DNA from 4 places in the Massilia sp. PWRC2 genome. Region 4 is predicted to be linked to each of the others. Evidence: predicted binding sites of a transcription regulator. Region 4 holds the regulator's gene; each other region holds the start of a gene.
What was found. The regulator sigma-54, encoded in region 4, starts transcription at its own class of promoters, with help from an activator protein. The targets are predictions, from matches to a motif close to TGGCANGNAANCTGCTTT.
Positions count from the first base shown of each region.

Region 1: adh (aldehyde dehydrogenase) is a predicted target of sigma-54. The motif match lies at 1,821-1,838, and genes of this name have one in related genera.
Region 2: ACP7BZ_RS12575 (urease accessory protein UreD) is a predicted target of sigma-54. The motif match lies at 2,296-2,313, and genes of this name have one in related genera.
Region 3: glnA (type I glutamate--ammonia ligase) is a predicted target of sigma-54. The motif match lies at 3,255-3,272, and genes of this name have one in related genera.

Region 1 is NZ_JAFCUW010000025.1:1,870-6,375, reverse strand. Features, by position in the region: gene ACP7BZ_RS22710 (TonB-dependent receptor family protein) at 1-1,736, opposite strand, end outside; gene adh (aldehyde dehydrogenase) at 2,109-3,629, shown strand; gene ACP7BZ_RS22700 (DUF779 domain-containing protein) at 3,655-4,041, shown strand; gene ACP7BZ_RS22695 (sigma-54-dependent Fis family transcriptional regulator) at 4,076-4,506, opposite strand, start outside.
Region 2 is NZ_JAFCUW010000005.1:292,067-296,572, reverse strand. Features, by position in the region: gene ureC (urease subunit alpha) at 1-762, opposite strand, end outside; gene ACP7BZ_RS12585 (urease subunit beta) at 762-1,067, opposite strand; gene ACP7BZ_RS12580 (urease subunit gamma) at 1,096-1,398, opposite strand; gene ACP7BZ_RS12575 (urease accessory protein UreD) at 1,428-2,285, opposite strand; gene ACP7BZ_RS12570 (SulP family inorganic anion transporter) at 2,439-4,166, opposite strand; gene ACP7BZ_RS12565 (diguanylate cyclase) at 4,177-4,506, opposite strand, start outside.
Region 3 is NZ_JAFCUW010000003.1:325,343-329,848, reverse strand. Features, by position in the region: gene glnL (nitrogen regulation protein NR(II)) at 1-1,105, opposite strand, end outside; gene ACP7BZ_RS09185 (DUF4124 domain-containing protein) at 1,102-1,593, opposite strand; gene glnA (type I glutamate--ammonia ligase) at 1,774-3,189, opposite strand; gene ACP7BZ_RS09175 (rhodanese-like domain-containing protein) at 3,492-3,944, shown strand; gene ACP7BZ_RS09170 (TAXI family TRAP transporter solute-binding subunit) at 3,914-4,506, opposite strand, start outside.
Region 4 is NZ_JAFCUW010000009.1:157,538-162,043, forward strand. Features, by position in the region: gene ACP7BZ_RS17800 (enoyl-CoA hydratase/isomerase family protein) at 1-1,003, opposite strand, end outside; gene hpf (ribosome hibernation-promoting factor, HPF/YfiA family) at 1,110-1,466, opposite strand; gene ACP7BZ_RS17810 (RNA polymerase factor sigma-54) at 1,546-3,036, opposite strand; gene lptB (LPS export ABC transporter ATP-binding protein) at 3,057-3,815, opposite strand; gene lptA (lipopolysaccharide transport periplasmic protein LptA) at 3,812-4,450, opposite strand; gene lptC (LPS export ABC transporter periplasmic protein LptC) at 4,493-4,506, opposite strand, start outside.

The DNA of each region.
Region 1 (4,506 bases), on a different contig from region 4:
GCAGTGACGGCGACCCGGCCGCTGATGCCTGCGCCGAGCGTGCTATCGATCGATAGTTCAGCGCCCTGGCGTAGCGTCTTGCTGGCGTTTTTGTAGCTGGTTCTGCCGCCGACGGCGCTGTCGACCACCAGTTCATCGCTGGTGCGGACCTGGAATAGCGCGCCGTTGATGCGTGTGTTGGGAGCGATGATGGCTTTGGCGCCCGCTTCCAGGTGCGTGCTCTGGGCGGCGCGTAAATTGAAATTGAAGCCGCCGCCGGTGCCCGAATAAAACAACTCGTTCAAAGTCGGCGTCTCAAATCCGCGCGCGGTGCTGGCATACACATTGAGCAGTGGATTGACCTTGTACAGTACGCCCAGTACAGGCGTCGTATGGCTAAAATTGGCACTACCGCTATCATTGCCATTGGCAAGGAAGCGGTCGCCCACCTGCACCGTCAGGCGCGTGTGGCGCATGCCACCCGTTAATACCCACGCGCCTGCCTGCCATTCGGCCTGCAGGTAGGGATCGGCACTGGCGAGGGTGTCCTGCTCGTCGCGCCGCAGCGCGCCCTGCACGCCAAGCTGGCTGCCGATAAAATTTTCGTAGCCGGTACGCTCGTCGGTCGAGTGGCCGTAGTCGATGCCGATGGTGGTGGTCAGTGTGCCCGCCGCCAACGCGCGGATGCTGACCCAGTTGATATCGACGCCATAAAAATTGCGGTCGAAATCGACTACGCCGCCCGATTGCGATGGCGCCGCCTGAAAGCCTTTTGAAAACGCCTGGTATTGGACGACCTGGCGGTTACCACCATAGGTCATGACGTGCAGGCGGTCGTCGCCGAATTTCTGGTCGTAGGCGATGCCGATTTGCTGGTGGCGGATATCCTTGCGCGTGTTGTAACGCCCGGCCAGGGTGCGCTTCGGCGTTTGCGTGTCGGTGGTGTCAATTTCGCCGGCGCGCGGGTCACGCTGGTAGGTGGCCCAGGTCACGCCCAGCGGATCTTCAGTCCCATCCTGGCGCAATGTGTTGGCCACCAGGGTCAGTGTGCCGTCCTTCGTGGGCGTCATGGTCAGCTTGACGAAGGACTGGTCGCGGGTGGCAGCACTGTGGTCGCGGTAGCCGTCGGTGGCGAAGCGCGATGCATCGATGACGTAGCCGAGCGCGCCGCTGCTGCCTTGCGCGCTGATATCTGTCTTGCGGGCGCCATCGCTGCCGCTGGCCAGGTTGGTCTCGAGTGTCGGCCGGCCCTGGCCGTCGCGCGTAAACAGCTGGATCACGCCGCCCGAGTGGTTGCCGTAGATGGCCGAGAAGGGGCCGCGCAATACTTCGATGCGTTCGGCCCGATCCAGGTTGAAGGCCGACGGTTGTCCCTGGCCGTCCGGCATGGTCGCCGGTACGCCGTCGCCGATCAGGCGCACGCCGCGCACGCCGAAGGCCGAGCGGGCGCCAAAACCGCGCGAGGAAATCTGCAAGTCTTGCGCATAGTTTTGCCGGTTCTGCGCCACCAAACCAGGTACCGAGGCCAGCGCCTCGGAGGCATTCACGCGCATCTGGCCGTCGCTGATACGGGCGGCGTCGACGACATCGACCGCTGCCGGCAGGTCGAAGCTGGTATGGGCGATGCGGCTGCCACTGACCACCACCACATCAGCCATCGGCAGCATGGGGTCGGTGGCGCGCGCCACCGGTGCCAGCAGCGTCGAGCTGGCGGCAAACAGGCTGGCGACGGCCTTGAGTCGAAACGGGTGATGCATGAAATTCTCCATCAATGAAAGGCGACAATGACCGTTGAGTAGCAATATACCCGTCCGGCGCTTGGTTGCGCCGCACCCGAGACGTGGCACGCAGCTTGCTGCCAGCATTGACAGTCACGCTCTTTGTCGAAGGGATGTCGATCGCGCGGACAGCCGATTGCGCCAAGCTTCGTCGCGACAGTGTCGCGCTGATCGTTGTCCCGTTTCGTGACAGCTGTTCGATTCTGGGACAGTTGTGCAGCATCGCGCGGTGGGCATCACCTATGGCCGCAAGGCCGACGTGCGCTGGCACGGCATTTGCGAGATGACAGGGGTAGAGCAGACGATCGGGCCGCCACCGCGGTTTGACCACACCACCACTTAGAGGACGACATGAATCTCGCGGACATCAGCAAACTGGGCGTTGCCAACCCTTTCAAGCCACGCTACGACAATTATATTGGCGGCGCCTTCGTCGCCCCCGTCAACGGCGAATACTTCGGCAATATCACGCCGATTACCGGCGAAGTATTTTGCGAAATCGCCCGCTCCAGCGCCGCCGATATCGAACTGGCGCTGGACGCCGCCCACGCCGCCAAAGAAGCCTGGGGCAAGACTTCGCAGACTGAGCGGGCGAATATCCTCAACAAGATCGCCGACGTCATGGAAGCGAACCTGACCCTGATCGCCACCGCCGAGACGATCGACAATGGCAAGCCAATTCGCGAGACCATGGCCGCCGACATCCCGCTGGCAATTGATCACTTCCGCTATTTTGCCGGCTGCATCCGCGCCCAGGAAGGCTCGGTTGCGCAGATCGACCATGAGACGTACGCGTACCATTTTCACGAGCCGCTCGGCGTGGTCGGTCAAATCATTCCGTGGAACTTCCCGATCCTGATGGCGGTGTGGAAGCTGGCGCCGGCGCTGGCCGCTGGCAATTGCGTGGTGCTCAAGCCAGCCGAGCAGACGCCGGCGTCGATCATGGTGCTCATCGAGCTGATCGGCCACCTGTTGCCGCCTGGCGTGCTCAACATCGTCAATGGTTTCGGCCTCGAAGCGGGTAAACCGCTGGCGTCGAACAAGCGCATCGCCAAGATCGCGTTTACGGGCGAGACGGGGACGGGCCGCCTGATCATGGGTTATGCGGCGCAAAACCTGATTCCCGTCACCCTTGAGCTGGGCGGCAAGTCACCGAACGTGTTTTTTGCCGACGTCATGGATGCCGATGATGATTTCTTCGATAAATGCCTGGAAGGCTTTGCCATGTTCGCGCTGAACCAGGGCGAGGTGTGCACCTGTCCGTCGCGCGTGTTGATCGAGGAATCGATCTACGAAAAATTCATCGAACGGGCCCTCAAACGGGTCGCCGCCATCAAGCAGGGCAATCCGCTCGACGCCTCGACCATGATCGGTGCCCAGGCCTCGCAAGAGCAGCTGGAAAAAATCTTGTCGTATCTTGACATCGGCAAGCAGGAGGGGGCCGAATTGCTCGCCGGTGGCGCCCGCTGCGACCAGCAAGGTGACCTCAAGGGCGGCTATTACGTCACGCCGACCGTTTTCAAGGGCGACAACAAGATGCGCATCTTCCAGGAGGAAATCTTCGGGCCGGTCGTCTCCGTTACCACCTTCAAGGACGAAGCCGACGCCATCCGCATCGCCAACGATACCCTGTATGGCCTCGGTGCGGGCCTGTGGACACGCGATGGCTCGCGCGCCTTCCGTGTCGGTCGCGCCATCCAGGCGGGCCGCGTGTGGACCAACTGCTACCACCTGTATCCGGCGCACGCGGCGTTCGGCGGTTACAAGCAGTCTGGCATCGGTCGCGAAAACCACAAGATGATGCTCGACCACTACCAGCAGACCAAGAATCTGCTGGTTAGCTACAGCCCCAAAGCGCTCGGGTTCTTCTGAACATTTATGCGCTAAAAGGCCAGCCATGACACTCTCGCTCGACCGGGTCACCGCGACGCCAGCGGCCCTCTTGATGATCGCCGCGTTGCGCGAGCGGCACGGTCCTATCATGTTTTTCCAGTCGGGCGGCTGTTGCGATGGCAGCGCGCCCATGTGTTACCCGGCCGGCGAGTTCGCCGTCAGCGACAGCGACGTCTATCTCGGCAAGCTGAACGGCGCGCCGTTTTATATGGGACTCGAGCAGTTCGCCTACTGGGAGCACACCCAGCTGATTATCGATGTGGTAGTCGGCAATGGCGGCATGTTTTCATTGGATAACGGAACGGGGCGGCGCTTTTTGACGCGCTCACGCCTGTTCACCGATGAGGAGTTTGCTCAACTGGCGTCGCAGGGGAGCGGCGCCGCCAGTTGAGGCTGTATACGCGGTAGCGGGCGCGCCCGGCCATCTATTTCAGGTGGGGCATTTTTCTGTAAATCGTCGTGCGCGAGACCCCGAGCGAACGCGCGGTGGCCGACACATTGCCGCCATGCGCCTCAAGGGCGCGCACGATGGCCGCATGTTCCATTTGTTCCAGCCTGGTGCCCGTGGCGGACAGGGGCGCGGCTGCCGCCTGCACGGCGGTGTCGACAATGTCGTCAAGAAAATCGTCGGGCATGTGGAGCAGGCTGATCTCGTGCTCGTCGCCCGCCATGATGATCGCGGTGCGCAGCAGGTTGGTCAGTTGGCGGAAGTTGCCAGGCCACTTGTGCCGCTTGAACATGGCTAACAGATCGTTCGACACCGCATAGTGAGCGCCGCTCGATTCGGTGGCGAGAATTTTCTTGACCACGGTTTCCAGGTCGGTACGTTCGCGCAGGGGCGGCAACTTGACCACCA
Region 2 (4,506 bases), on a different contig from region 4:
ACCCGCTTCGTTGAGGGTGTCGGAATGGATCGCCACCTGCACATCCATCGCCTCGGCCACCGCCAGGCAGTTATCGATGGCGGCCGGCGTGCTGCCCCAGTCCTCATGCAGTTTCAGGCCAATCGCGCCCGCCAGCACCTGTTCGACCAGGGGTTGCGGCAGGCTGACATTGCCCTTGCCCAGAAAGCCCAGGTTCATCGGGAAGGCGTCGGCCGCCGCCAGCATGGCATGCAGATGCCACGGTCCCGGTGTGCAGGTAGTGGCCGCCGTGCCCACCGCCGGCCCGGTACCGCCGCCGATCATGGTGGTTACGCCGCTCATCAAGGCTTCTTCGATCTGCTGCGGACAAATGAAATGGATGTGGGTGTCGACGCCGCCGGCGGTGACGATCGATCCTTCACCGGCGATGATCTCGGTGGCGCCGCCAATGGCCATCGTCACATCCGGCTGGATGTCGGGGTTACCGGCCTTGCCGATGGCGGCGATCAGGCCGTTTTTCAGGCCGATGTCGGCCTTGACGATGCCCCAGTGGTCGATGATGACGGCATTCGTGATGACGGTGTCCATGACGTCGGCGTGCACGCGCTGCGACTGGCCCATGCCATCGCGGATGGTCTTGCCGCCACCGAATTTGACTTCTTCGCCATAGGTGGCGTAATCGCGTTCGATCTCGATGAACAGTTCAGTGTCGGCCAGGCGGATGCGGTCACCGACGGTGGGGCCGTACATCTCGGCGTAGGCCGCGCGGCTGATGCGGGCCATTACAGATCCCCCATCACGAGCGCGTTAAAACCGTACACCTTGCGGGCGCCGGCCAGTGCCAGCAGTTCGACGGTGCGCTGCTGGCCCGGCTCGAAGCGCACGGCGGTGCCGGCGGCGATGTTCAAGCGCATGCCGCGGGCGGCTGCACGATCGAACAGCAGGGCCGCGTTGACCTCGAAAAAATGGAAATGCGAGCCGACCTGGATCGGCCGGTCGCCGCTGTTGGCCACCACCACGCTGACGCTGGCGCGACCGGCATTGAGTTCGATGTCACCCGCTTCGAACAGGTACTGGCCGGGGATCATGGCATCAGATGAAGTCATCAGGGACCTTTCAGGGGATCGGGTGGTGCACGGTGACCAGCTTGCTGCCATCGGGGAACGTGGCCTCGACCTGGATATCCGGGATCATCTCGGCGATGCCGTCCATGACCTGCGCGCGCGTGAGGATGGTGGCGCCGTCGGCCATCAGCTGGGCCACGCTCTTGCCGTCGCGCGCCCCTTCCATGATGGCGGCACTGATCAGGGCCACCGCTTCGGGATAGTTCAGTTTCAGGCCGCGCGCGAGGCGGCGCTCGGCCAGCAGGCCGGCGGTAAAAATGAGCAGCTTGTCTTTTTCGCGGGGAGTCAGGTCCATGGGCGGTCCAATAATAAAGATCAAATCAATCAGGTCTGCCAGATGCGCGGCAGCGGCGCCGCGCAGCCCAGCAGGTGCGGCCGCAAGAGCTGCCAGGCCGCCGTCATGATGCGTCGCGCAGACTCGCTGTCGTCACCGAGCAGGCGGGCGACGAACACCGTCTTGACCTGGCTGGCAGCGAGGCGTCCATCGAGCGCGCGGATCTGCGCCAGCAGCGCCGCCGGCAGCGGCGCACCGACGCCGATCAGGGTGGCGCAGACGCTGGCGCCGCCCAGGCCAATCGGGCTGTGCATGGTGGCGGCGGGGTCGCTGGCGTCGATGGCGCCCTGCTCCCACCATACCAGCTTGCCGCCGCTGCGAATCTCGGTGCGCTGACGCACCACGCCGGTGCTGAAGGTCTCGCCAGACGCGCGCCGGCCAAAGCACAGCAGCTCGGCGCCGATGTAGCGCGCACCCTCGGCCAGCTCGACGTGATGTTCGAGGTGAACGGTGGCGTCGTTGAAAAAAATGGTGTCCTGCGGCAGCCACTCGACGGCGGCGCCGGCACCCGCGCGCAGCTGCACCGTCTGGCGCGAGATCCTGCCGTTGGCGCGGTACCACTTGCCGGCACCCGGGGTGGTCAGCAGCACGTGGGCAGCCGGGCCCAGCTCGACATCGATGGCCAGGGTGTCGCCGCCGACCACGCCGCCGGGCGGGTGGACGACGATGGCGTGGCAGATGGCCGCGCCTTCCGGATACAGCGCCTTTTGCACGCGCAAGGGCCCCATGTGGCGCCGCTCGACCAGGCGGGTGACGCCGCCATCGCGGACGAAGCGCAGGCGCAGGCTGGCCTGCCACGCGGCGGGGCGGGGGGCGATGGCGCAAGGGGGCAATGTACACTCTGGCATAACAGTCAATTTAGCACGTTGCGTGCCAGCGCAGACGCGGTGGCGGTGCCGGTTAACGCACTGACTTGGTGCTAATGGCGGTCAGTGATGCACCTGTGGGACAGCCCCCCCTGCGCTGCCAGTCGCCCTTGCCTGGCGCGCGCCACACCATGCTTACAAGGGGGAGGAGGAGGCCGGCGCCGGCGCCGTCAGCGCATCCCACGCATTGGCAGCGCTCAGAAACACCTGGCCACTCAGTGCAGTCATCAGATCGGCCGTCTTCAGGCGGTCCATCACCGGCCCCTTGACTTCAGCCAGATGCAGCAGCACGCCGCGCGCGCGCAGCTGGCCATTGAGGTCCGCCAGGCCAAACAGCGCCGAGGTGTCGATGGCATTGACCGCCGAGAGCACCAGCACCAGGTGGCGCAGGGCCGGGCGCGCCGCCACTTCGTCGTCGATGCGGGCGGCGACGGCGTCGATATTGCCAAAGAAAAGAAAGGCGTCGACCCGCAGCAGCAGCAGCGCCGGCGTGGTGCCGCCGGGGTAGCGCTCGACGTTCCTGAAATGCTCGCTGCCGGCGATCCGCCCCAGCACCGCGATGTGCGGCCGGCTGGCGCGCCAGATCAGGGTGCCCATCGATAGCAGCACGCCAATGACGACGCCCGCTTCGACACCCGCGACCAGCACGCCGCCGGCGGTGCCGGCCAGCGCCAGGGCATCGCTGCGGTCGTAGCGCAGCGCCACGCGCCAGGTGTCCAGTTCAAGCATGCCCAGCACCGCCACCATGATGGTCGCCGCCAGCACCGGCATCGGCACCAGCGCCAGTGCCACGCTGGCATGCGGCAGCACCAGCGTGAGCGTGAGCAGCAGCGCGCTGATGATGCTCGCCAGCGGCGTGTTGGCACCGGCGGCGTGGTTGACGGCGCCGCGCGACATGCTGCCGGTGACGGCAAAACCACCCGACAGCGCGCTGCCCAGGTTGGCCACGCCCAGCCCCACCAGTTCCAGGTTGGCGCGCGGCTTGTGCGCGACGCCACCGCCGTGGCCAACACCCCGGCCTGACTGCGCCTGCGCCAGCGCCTGCGCCGACGACATCGAAATGAGGAACACCATGAACGCCGTCAGCAGCGCCGGTTGCAGCAGCGCGCCCCAGTAGGACGATGCGGTTGCCAGGTTCAGCGACGGCAGCCCCGAGGGGACCGCGCCGATGGTGGTAACGCCGGCGCCGAAGCCGGCCGCCACCAGGGCCGCCCCGACCACCACCACCAGCATGGGCGCCAGCCGCGCCAGGCTGGCGCAGGCCCCCGCTGGCAGGCCGGCGCGGCGCAGCAGCCCTGCCAGCGCGCGCCGCGCCCATAACAGCAGCAGCGCCGCGCCGATCCCCAACACCATGCTGGCCGGATGCAGCTTGACGCCGCCATACGTGGTGCTGGCGGCAGCCGCATTGGCGCCCAGCAGCGCCGGCAGCTGCCCCCAGGCGATCAGCAGGGCCGAGCCCAGCGTGAAGCCACTCATCACCGGACGCGAGAAAAAATTCGCCAGAAAACCCACCCGCAGCAAGCCGCTGAGCAGCAGCACGGCGCCGGCCATCAGCGCCAGCTGCGCTGCCAGCACGCCGTACAGGGTCGAACCAGGCACCGCCAGCGGCGCCAGGCTGGCCGCTGTCATCAGCGAGATGATCGCCATCGGCCCCACCGACTGCGTCATGCTGGTGCCGAACAGCGCATATAAAAGGGGCGGGATGATGCTGGCGTACAGGCCGGCCACCGGCGGCAGTCCCGCCACCATGGCGTAGGCCATCGCCTGCGGCACCATCATCATGGCGACGATGATGCCGGCGCTGACATCACCGGCGAGCAGGCGCCGTTGATACGGCCGTGCCCAGCCAAGCAGCCAGCTCAAGCGCGCGCCTTCACTGCATCGCCAGTTCGACGCAATTGCGGCCGGCCCGCTTGGCGCGCGCCAGCGCGGCGGCAGCGCGCACCATCAGGGCGTCGGCGCCCTCTTCCGGTCCGGCCTGGGCCACGGCGACGCTCACCGTCAGGTGGTCGCAGCCGGGGAACACCGTCGCGCCCACCGCCAGGCGGATTTTCTCGGCCATTTTGAGGCCGTCGATGGCGTTGGTGTGGGTGGCGACGATCTGGAATTCGTCGCCGCCCGAGCGCGCCAGCCAGTCGCTGGCACGCAGCTCGTTGCGCACGGTGTGCGCCAGCATGCGCAAGGCAGCGTCGCCGACCGGGTG
Region 3 (4,506 bases), on a different contig from region 4:
GCAGGGGCAGCAGAATACGGAAATCCGTCAATCCAGGCCGGCTCTCGCATTCGATCACACCCAGGTGCTGTTGCACGAAAGTTTGCGCCAATGTCAGCCCCAGCCCGCTTCCGCCTTCCCTGCCCGACACCAGCGGATAGAAAATGCGGTCACGGATCTGCGGCGAGATGCCCGGTCCATTGTCAATGATATGCAAGTCTAGTGCCAGCCCGTAGCGGACCTTGGCCAGGGTCACCTGGCGCGCCACCCGGGTGCGCATGACCAGCTCGGCGTCGCCCGCTTCGATGCGGCTTGACAAGGCCTGGGCGGCGTTGCGGGTGATGTTGAGGACGGTTTGAATCAGCTGTTCCTTGTCGCCCCTGAACTCGGGAATTGACGCGTCGTAGTCGCGGCGGATCGCCAGCCCGTTAGGAAACTCGGCCATCATCAGGCTGCGCACGCGCTCGCACACTTCGTGGATATTGACATCGCCGACGATGTGCGGGCGGCGGTGCGGCGCCAGCAGGCGGTCGACCAGGGTTTGCAGGCGGTCCGCTTCCTTGATGATGACCTGGGTATATTCGCGCAGGGCCGACAGGTGCGCTTCGGGCAGTTCCAGTTCGAGCAGCTGGGCGGCGCCACGGATGCCACCGAGCGGGTTCTTGATCTCGTGGGCCAGGTTGCGGATCAGTTCCTTGTTGACCTGGCTCTGGTCGAGGATGCGCTCCTCGCGGTCAAGCTTGAGCTGCTGGACGTTCTCGCGCAGCTCGACGATCACTTCATCGTCGCCGACGGCGCTGACGATCGAATGGACCAGCAGCGGTTCACGGCCGAGGCGCTCGAGCGTCAAGTCCTGGCGCAGGTCGGTGTACTGGTGCGCCAGCGCCTGGCGGCACAGTTTGATTAATTCGTCGGCATTGATAAACAGCTGGCTCAGGTGGCTGCGCACCAGCACCCGCGCCGAATTGTCGAGCAGGTGTTCGGCGGCCGGGTTGGCGTAGCGGATATTGTCATCGAAGCCGACCAGCAGCACGCCAGAGGCCAGCAATTCGAGTCCGGACAGGCGGGCGGCGGCGGCGGCACTGGCAGCCAGGGCGGCCGGCGAGGCCGGAGCGGGTGGGGTCATTTAATGTTGCCGATTTCTCGCTTGAGGGCGTCGATGTTCTTTTCCGCGCGGCTGATGCTGTCTTTTAACAGTGCCACGCGTTCCTGGTATTTGGCATAATTGCGCTCATTGCCCTGGCGTTCAGGCTCGCCGCCATTAAATTCGCGGCGGATATCGGCCAGCTTCTTTTCTTCGCTGCGCAATTCTTCGTTGAGGATGTCGCGGCGCTCGTCGTCGCGGTTCTTTTGCTGGACGTTGGACACCTTGGGGAAATCCGCCGGCACCGGCGCCGGCGCCGAGGCCGTACGGCCATTGCCACCGCCCCCGCGCGCCTTCGGCGCTGCATATGAACTGGGCAAATCGAGCGCCTTGCAATTGCGGCGCACCGAATCGGTGAACTCGACGCGGCCGTCGGCGTCCACGCATTTGTAAATGGTGGTATCGGCGCGGACGACGCCGGCCAGCAGCAGCGCCGCGCAGGCAAACAGGAAGTGCAGACGGCTTGTCATATACATCATCTGAATAAAAGCACGCGGCGCATGCAAAAAGGAATCAGCCCGAATATACCTGAACTGCAAAAAAGCGCGGCAAAAGCTGTCGCTTCGGCCGCGCTTTTTACACCTTGCTGGCTGTTTCGATGTCGCCCAGATCAGCTCTGTTGACAGCGAAACAAGCAAACGTGGTTTTTCTTACAGCGAATAGTACATGTCAAATTCGGCTGGGTGGGTCGTCATGCGCATGCGCTGGACGTCCTGCATTTTCAGCTCGATGTAGGCATCGATCATGGAGTCGCTGAAGACGCCGCCACGGGTGAGGAACTCACGGTCCTTGTCGAGGTTTTCCAGCGCTTCTTCGAGCGACGAGCAGACCGTTGGGATCAGCGCGTCTTCTTCCGGCGGCAGATGGTACAGGTCTTTGGTAGCCGCTTCGCCCGGGTGGATCTTGTTGGCGATACCGTCCAGACCGGCCATCAGCAGCGCAGCGAAGCACAGGTAGACGTTGGCCAGTGGATCGGGGAAACGCGTTTCGATACGGCGGCCTTTTGGATTGGCGACGTGGGGAATGCGGATCGATGCCGAACGGTTACGGGCCGAGTACGCCAGCTTGACGGGCGCTTCAAAGCCAGGCACCAGGCGCTTGTACGAGTTGGTACCTGGGTTGGTGATGGCGTTCAAGGCCTTGGCGTGCTTGATGATGCCGCCGATGTAGAACAGCGCCGTTTCCGACAGGCCGGCATAGCCGTCGCCAGCGAACAGGTTTTTGCCGTCTTTCCAGATCGACTGGTGCACGTGCATGCCCGAACCGTTGTCGCCAACGATGGGTTTTGGCATGAAAGTGGCGGTCTTGCCGTAGCTGTGGGCCACGTTCCACACCACGTACTTGAGGTTCTGGGTCCAGTCAGCGCGCTCGACCAGGGTCGAGAAGCGGGTGCCGATTTCGTTCTGGCCAGCGCCAGCGACTTCGTGGTGGTGCACTTCGACCGGGATGCCGAGCGACTCCAGAATCAGGCACATTTCCGAGCGCATGTCCTGGAACGAATCGACTGGTGGCACGGGGAAGTAACCGCCCTTGACGGTCGGACGGTGGCCGCTGTTGCCGCCTTCGGTTTTGGCATCGGTCGACCACGACGCTTCGTCGGAATCGATCTTGACGAAGCAACCCGACATGTCGACTTTCCAGCGCACCGAGTCGAAGATGAAAAATTCTGGCTCAGGGCCGAAGTAAGCGGTGTCGCCGTGGCCCGAGGATTTCAGATAGGCTTCGGCGCGCTTGGCGATCGAACGTGGATCGCGGTCGTAACCTTTGCCGTCGGACGGCTCGATGACGTCGCACTGCATGAACATGGTGGTTTCTTCCATGAACGGGTCGATATTCGCGGTGTTCGGATCTGGCATCAGGATCATGTCCGATGCTTCGATCCCTTTCCAGCCAGCGATCGAGGAGCCGTCGAAGGCGTGGCCCGATTCAAATTTGTCGATGTCGAAGTGCGAAACCGGCACAGTGACGTGCTGCTCTTTACCGCGGGTATCGGCAAAACGGAAGTCAACAAACTTGACTTCGTGTTCTTCGGCCATCTTCAACACTTCTGCGGCGGTCTTTGCCATTCAAAATCTCCTAAATGAAATAAGGGGTGCACCGACCTTGCGGCGGCGCAAACGCAACAACAATGTTAGCAGAATCTATGCCAGCGGCGCCATCAAAAGGGAGGGCTTATTTTCACCCTCTGGGCCGTGCAAGCGGCAGCGTCTGCGCCGGCGGCGAACAATCTGCACCAGAATAGACGCACCCTAATAGTGCATGCTGGCCAGGCACCCCAACTTGGTGCGCACTGCCTGCCAAACGAAGGCGCCGTATAATCCCTTCGTACAGGTGGCATCTGCGCTACCGATTCATCCGAGGGCCGACCATGACCGAGCAACTTCTCGCCACCGCGCGCGCGCGCGCCGCTGATCAACCGTATGCGGGTGCCGTTACCCCGGCTGAGGCGTGGCAGTTGCTGCGCCAGCAGAGTGGCGCGCGACTGATCGATGTGCGCACCAACGCCGAGCGCCATTTTGTCGGCCAGGTGGCGCTGCCACCCGGCCAGCACATGGCGATCGAATGGAGCAGCTGGCCCAGCGGGGTGGTCAATCCACAATTTATCGAACAACTGGCGCAGATCGCTGCCAGGGATGATGTGCTGCTGTTCCTGTGCCGCTCGGGGGTGCGCTCGCGCCATGCCGCCAAACTGGCAAGCGAGCACGGCTACACGAATGCCTTCGACATTCTCGAAGGCTTCGAGGGTGACAAGGACAGCGCCGGCCACCGCAAGACGACCGGCGGCTGGTGCTATGCGCGCTTGCCCTGGATCGGTGGCTGACGGCTGGGCTCAGGCTCAGGCTGCGCTGCCGCCAGCGTCGCCTTGACGCGCTGGCGCACAAAATTGATGTGGCTGCGCAAGCCATACAGATTGTCGGCAAACGCCAGCGGGATCGACATGTGGTTGACGCGCTCTTCGATATCATCGAGGCGTTTGAGCAAATCGGCGCAGACCTGCTCGTGCTGCCCCTCCCCGGCCGCCTCCAGGGTCTGCTCGACGGCGCGCAACTGGCCGTACCAGCGGTACAGGCGCGACTTGATGCGCCACACGTACAGGGGCGGCACCACTTTCGAAAATGGCAAAATCAGCGCAGCGAGCGCCACCACCACCACCCATAAACGGTCGAACAGATTGGCCACCCAGAACGGCATGTAGCGCTGCAGCAGCGGGGCGCCGTCCTTGTAGAATTTGGCGGCCTCGCGCGCCACCGGGATTTCCGTGTACTGGCTCGACGGGAACTGGCCCTGGCGCTGGAACCAGCCGGCGCCGCCATGGATCTCGGCAGCGGCCTGCACAAACAGTTCGATCAGCGCCGGATGCAAGTCGCTGCGCGCGACCAGCG
Region 4 (4,506 bases):
TGGCCGGGTTCCACACCGGCGCATTGTCCTTGTCGATCACCAGCGCGCGTATGCCTTCGAGCACTTCGCCATGTTCAAAATTGCGCCGCACCAGGATGCGTTCCATGCGCAGGCAATCGGCGAGATCGAGGCTGGCGCCGCGCGTCAACAGTTGCAGGGTCACTTTTAACAGCAGCGGCGAGCGCTTGTGCATGGCGGCCAGCGCTTTTTGCATCAGTACGCTGTCGTCGGTGGCCAGCGAAGCAATGATGGCTTCAATGGTGGAATGACTAAAATGGCGGTCGATGGCGGCGCGCGCCTCGGCCAGCGGCGCCAGAGCAGCGTCGGCGGCGGCCCGGTGCGGCGCGGCAAACGCCGCCACCGCAGCGCGCAGCTGGGTGCCTGGGGTGGTCTCGATCAGTTCAAGCAGCGCCGCCATCTGTGCCTGCGGCACGAAGGTGTCGGCCAGGCCGCAATAGAGGGCGTCGGCGGCGCGCACGGTCAAGCCCGTCAGTGCCAGGTAATACCCCAGCCGGCCCGGTGCATGGCTGAGAAAATAACTGCCGCCCACATCGGGAAACAGGCCAATGTTCACTTCCGGCATGGCCAGTTTGCTGCCATCGGTGACCACCCGCAAGCCGCGCTGGCGGTGCGCTTCCGACACGCCCAGACCGCCCCCCATCACCACCCCATCCATCAGGGCAATATAGGTTTTCGGATAAAAGTGAATCAGGTGGTTGAGGCGGTATTCTTCGGTGAAAAAATCTTCCAGCGAGGCGCTGCCACCGGTGGTCGGCAGCGTGCCGACGTCGTAAAAATAGCGGATGTCGCCGCCCGCGCACAGGGCCTTGTCGGTGCTGCTGCGCAGTACCACGGCGTCGATGGCATCGTCATCCTGCCACGCCAGCAGCACGTCGGTGAGCGCGCGGATCATTTCCAGCGACAGCGAATTGAGGGTGCGCGGACGGTCGAGCGTGATGATGGCGGTGCGGTTGGCGATGCGGGTCTTGACGAAGTCGGTCATGGCGGCAGAGAGAGGGGAAAACACCTATTCTAGCAGCGACGCCGGCACGCCCGACGTGACAAGGGCGCCCGCGGGCGCCCTCATCCATATTAGGGGACCTGGTGACTCAGGCAGCAGCGGCCGGCAGTTCTTCTTCGGACAGGTGCTTGATGGCCTGGTGATCGTGGTCCTGGACCTGGGTTTTGTATTTCATGACCTGGCGATCGAGCTTGTCGATCAAGCCGTCGATGGCGGCATACAGGTCGTGCGACAGGGCGTTAACGTTGATGGTCTTGCCCGGAAGTCGGAGGTTGATTTCGGCTTTTTGCCGTTTTTCTTTTTCAGTCAGATTGTCGACGGTGAGGATGACGGCAATGTCGATCACTTGATCAAAATGGCGCCGGACGCGTTCCAGTTTGCTCTGTACGTATTCACGGATGGCTGGGGTCACTTCAAGATGATGTCCGCTGATTGTGAGATTCATACACACTCCTTTGATGATGTCGCTTCCTGTTCATGCAAACCGCATAAAGCGGGACGCAGAGGAACACTGAAAAAACGATCTACAGATTCTTGCGAAGAGCGACGGGCGGGATTTTCAGCGCTTCACGGTATTTGGCCACCGTGCGGCGCGCTATGACCATACCTTGTTCCCCCAGCATGTCTGCGATCTTGCTGTCTGAAAGTGGATTCTTCGGGTCTTCCGCTCCTGTCAATTGCACGATGAGTGCCCGGATCGCTGTCGACGATGCTTCGCCGCCGGCGTCGGTCGCCACGTGGCTGCCAAAGAAATATTTCAACTCAAACATTCCATGCGGGGTCAGCATGTATTTTTGAGTGGTTACCCGGGAGATAGTGCTCTCGTGTAGGCCCAGTGTATCAGCAATTTCACGCAGCACAAGGGGACGCATGGCGACCGCGCCGTGCGAAAAAAAGTTACGTTGCCGCTCCACAATTGCTTCGGCGACCCGCAAGATGGTGTCGAAACGCTGCCGCATATTTTTGATTAGCCACTTTGCTTCCTGCAACTGGGCGCCCATCTGGCCCTCGCCCTTGCCCTGCTTGAGCAGGCTGGCGTACATATTGTTGACCCGCAGGCGCGGCATGACGTCATTGTTCAGGCTGACGGTCCAGCCGCCGCGCGCCTTGCGCACGATGACGTCGGGCACCACGTAATCGGAGGTGCCGGCGCCGAAACCGGCGCCCGGATGGGGGTTGCACTGGCGGATCACCACTTGCGCCTCGCGCAAATCTTCGTCATCGCAAGCGAGCGCTTTTTTGAGCTTGTTAAATTCGCGCTGGGCGAACCAGGTCAAGTGCTTGCAGACGATCTCGAGCGCCATGCGGCGCGTCACCATGGCGATTGCCGGCATGCGGCGAATCTGCAGCGCCAGGCACTCGCCGGCATTCCTCGCGCCCACCCCGGCGGGATCAAAACTTTGCAGCAGCGAGAGCGCGGTTTTCAGTTCGTCCGCATCGATCTCCAGCTCGGCCGGCATGCGCTCCAGTATCTCTTCGAGCGACTCGGTCAGATAGCCATTGTCGTCGAGGGCATCGATCATCAGTTCGACCAGCGCGCGGTCGCGCAGTTCCAGCATCGCCAGGCGCATCTGTTCGGACAGGTGCTCGCGCAGGGTGGTGGCGGTCGCTTCGATCTGCGGGCGCGATTCCTCGTCGTCGGGCGACTTGTTGCGCGACGCTTCGCTCCAGTCTTCGCTGTCGGCGCTGGTGTCCTGGGTGCTCTCGCCACCCATGTCGACCGCTTCGCCACTGTCGGCGTCGGCCGCCGGTGCATCGGCGTTGGGCGGTGCATCCTGGTTGCCCACTTCAGGTGCTTCGGCATTGCCGCTGGCGCCGACGGCGCCGTCGGCGAGCAGGCGCACCGAGTGGTCGAGCGGATCGTCGAGGCGCTCGAGCAGGGGATTGTCGGACAACAGATGCTCGAGTTCCTGGTGCAGCTCGAGGGTCGACAGTTGCAGCAGGCGGATCGACTGCTGCAGCTGCGGCGTGAGCGCCAGGTGTTGCGAGGTACGTAGTTGAAGTGACTGTTTCATGGCTCGCTTTTGACGGATGCTTACATGCGGAAGTGTTCGCCCAGGTACACGCGCCGCACCGACTCGTCGGCGATGATGTCGTCAGGGCTGCCCGAAGCGAGCACGGCGCCCTGGTTGATGATGTAAGCACGGTCGCAGATACCCAGCGTCTCGCGCACATTGTGGTCGGTAATGAGGACGCCAATACCGCGCTCTTTCAAAAAGCGCACGATGCGCTGGATCTCGATGACGGCGATCGGATCGACCCCGGCGAATGGTTCATCGAGCAGCACGAAGCGCGGGTTGGTGGCCAGCGCCCGGGCGATTTCCACCCGCCGGCGCTCACCGCCCGACAGCGACAAAGCCTGGTTGTCGCGCAGCTTGTCGATCTGCAGATCTGCCAGCAGGCTGTCGAGCCGCTCGGTGATCTGCGCTTTGGTCAAGGCCTTGCCGTCGACTTTTTGCAGCTCGAGCACGGCGCGGATATTCTCTTCCACCGTCAGCTTGCGAAACACCGACGCTTCCTGCGGCAGATACGACAGGCCGAGGGCAGCGCGGCGGTGGATCGGCAGGCGCGAGATGTCGACGCCGCTGATGTCGATGGTGCCGGCGTCCGACGGCACCAGCCCGACGATCATGTAGAACGAGGTGGTTTTACCGGCGCCATTCGGCCCCAGCAAACCGACCACTTCGCCGCACTCGACCTGCAGCGAGACGTCGCGCACCACCAGCCGCTTGCCATAGCTTTTTTGCAGGCCGCGCACGATCAGCGTGCTGCCACACGATTTCGCTTCGATCATGGCTTTTTCGCCGCTGCGGGAACGCCTGGCGCTGGTGCTGATGCAGGTGCTGGTGCCGGCGCTGCGCCTGGCGCCGGCGGCAGCTTCGGCTCGATCACCATCCGTACGCGGCCACCATCGGCCTTGGTGGTGCCGCTGACATCGTTCTCGACCGCATAGACTTCCTTGCGGCTGTCGTAGGACAGATAAGGCCCCTGCACTTCCTGGGTCTTGCGCTTGTTTTCGACGGTGGTGATCTTCGCCTTTGAAAACAGTTTGACGATTTCCAGCTTGTTGTCGTATTCGATGCGCTCGGCCTCGCCCTCATCCCAGATATCGCCGCCGTCGCGCTTCTGGCGGAAGGTGGCCAGGCTGCCCGGATCGGCATAAAAGGTGGCGTAGACGTAGCCTTCCGGGTCGCTCTTGATGATGGCGCGACCGGCCTTCATCAACAGGGTGCCGCGCTGCAGTTCGACATTGCCCACCAGGGTGCGCGTCTGCGTCACATCGTTGATGGTGATGGAGGCGGCATCGACGATGGTCTGCTTGGACGAGTCGGCGCGTTCGGCACGGGCGGCACCGCCGACGGTGACGGTGACGGCAACAGCGACGGCAACGTCGACAAACAGGGCCCGGCTAAAAAAACGAAATGGCATGGTCGGTTCTCGATTTCAGAAAAAGGGACGTCACGGCGCCCGCTAGCGGCGGCGCT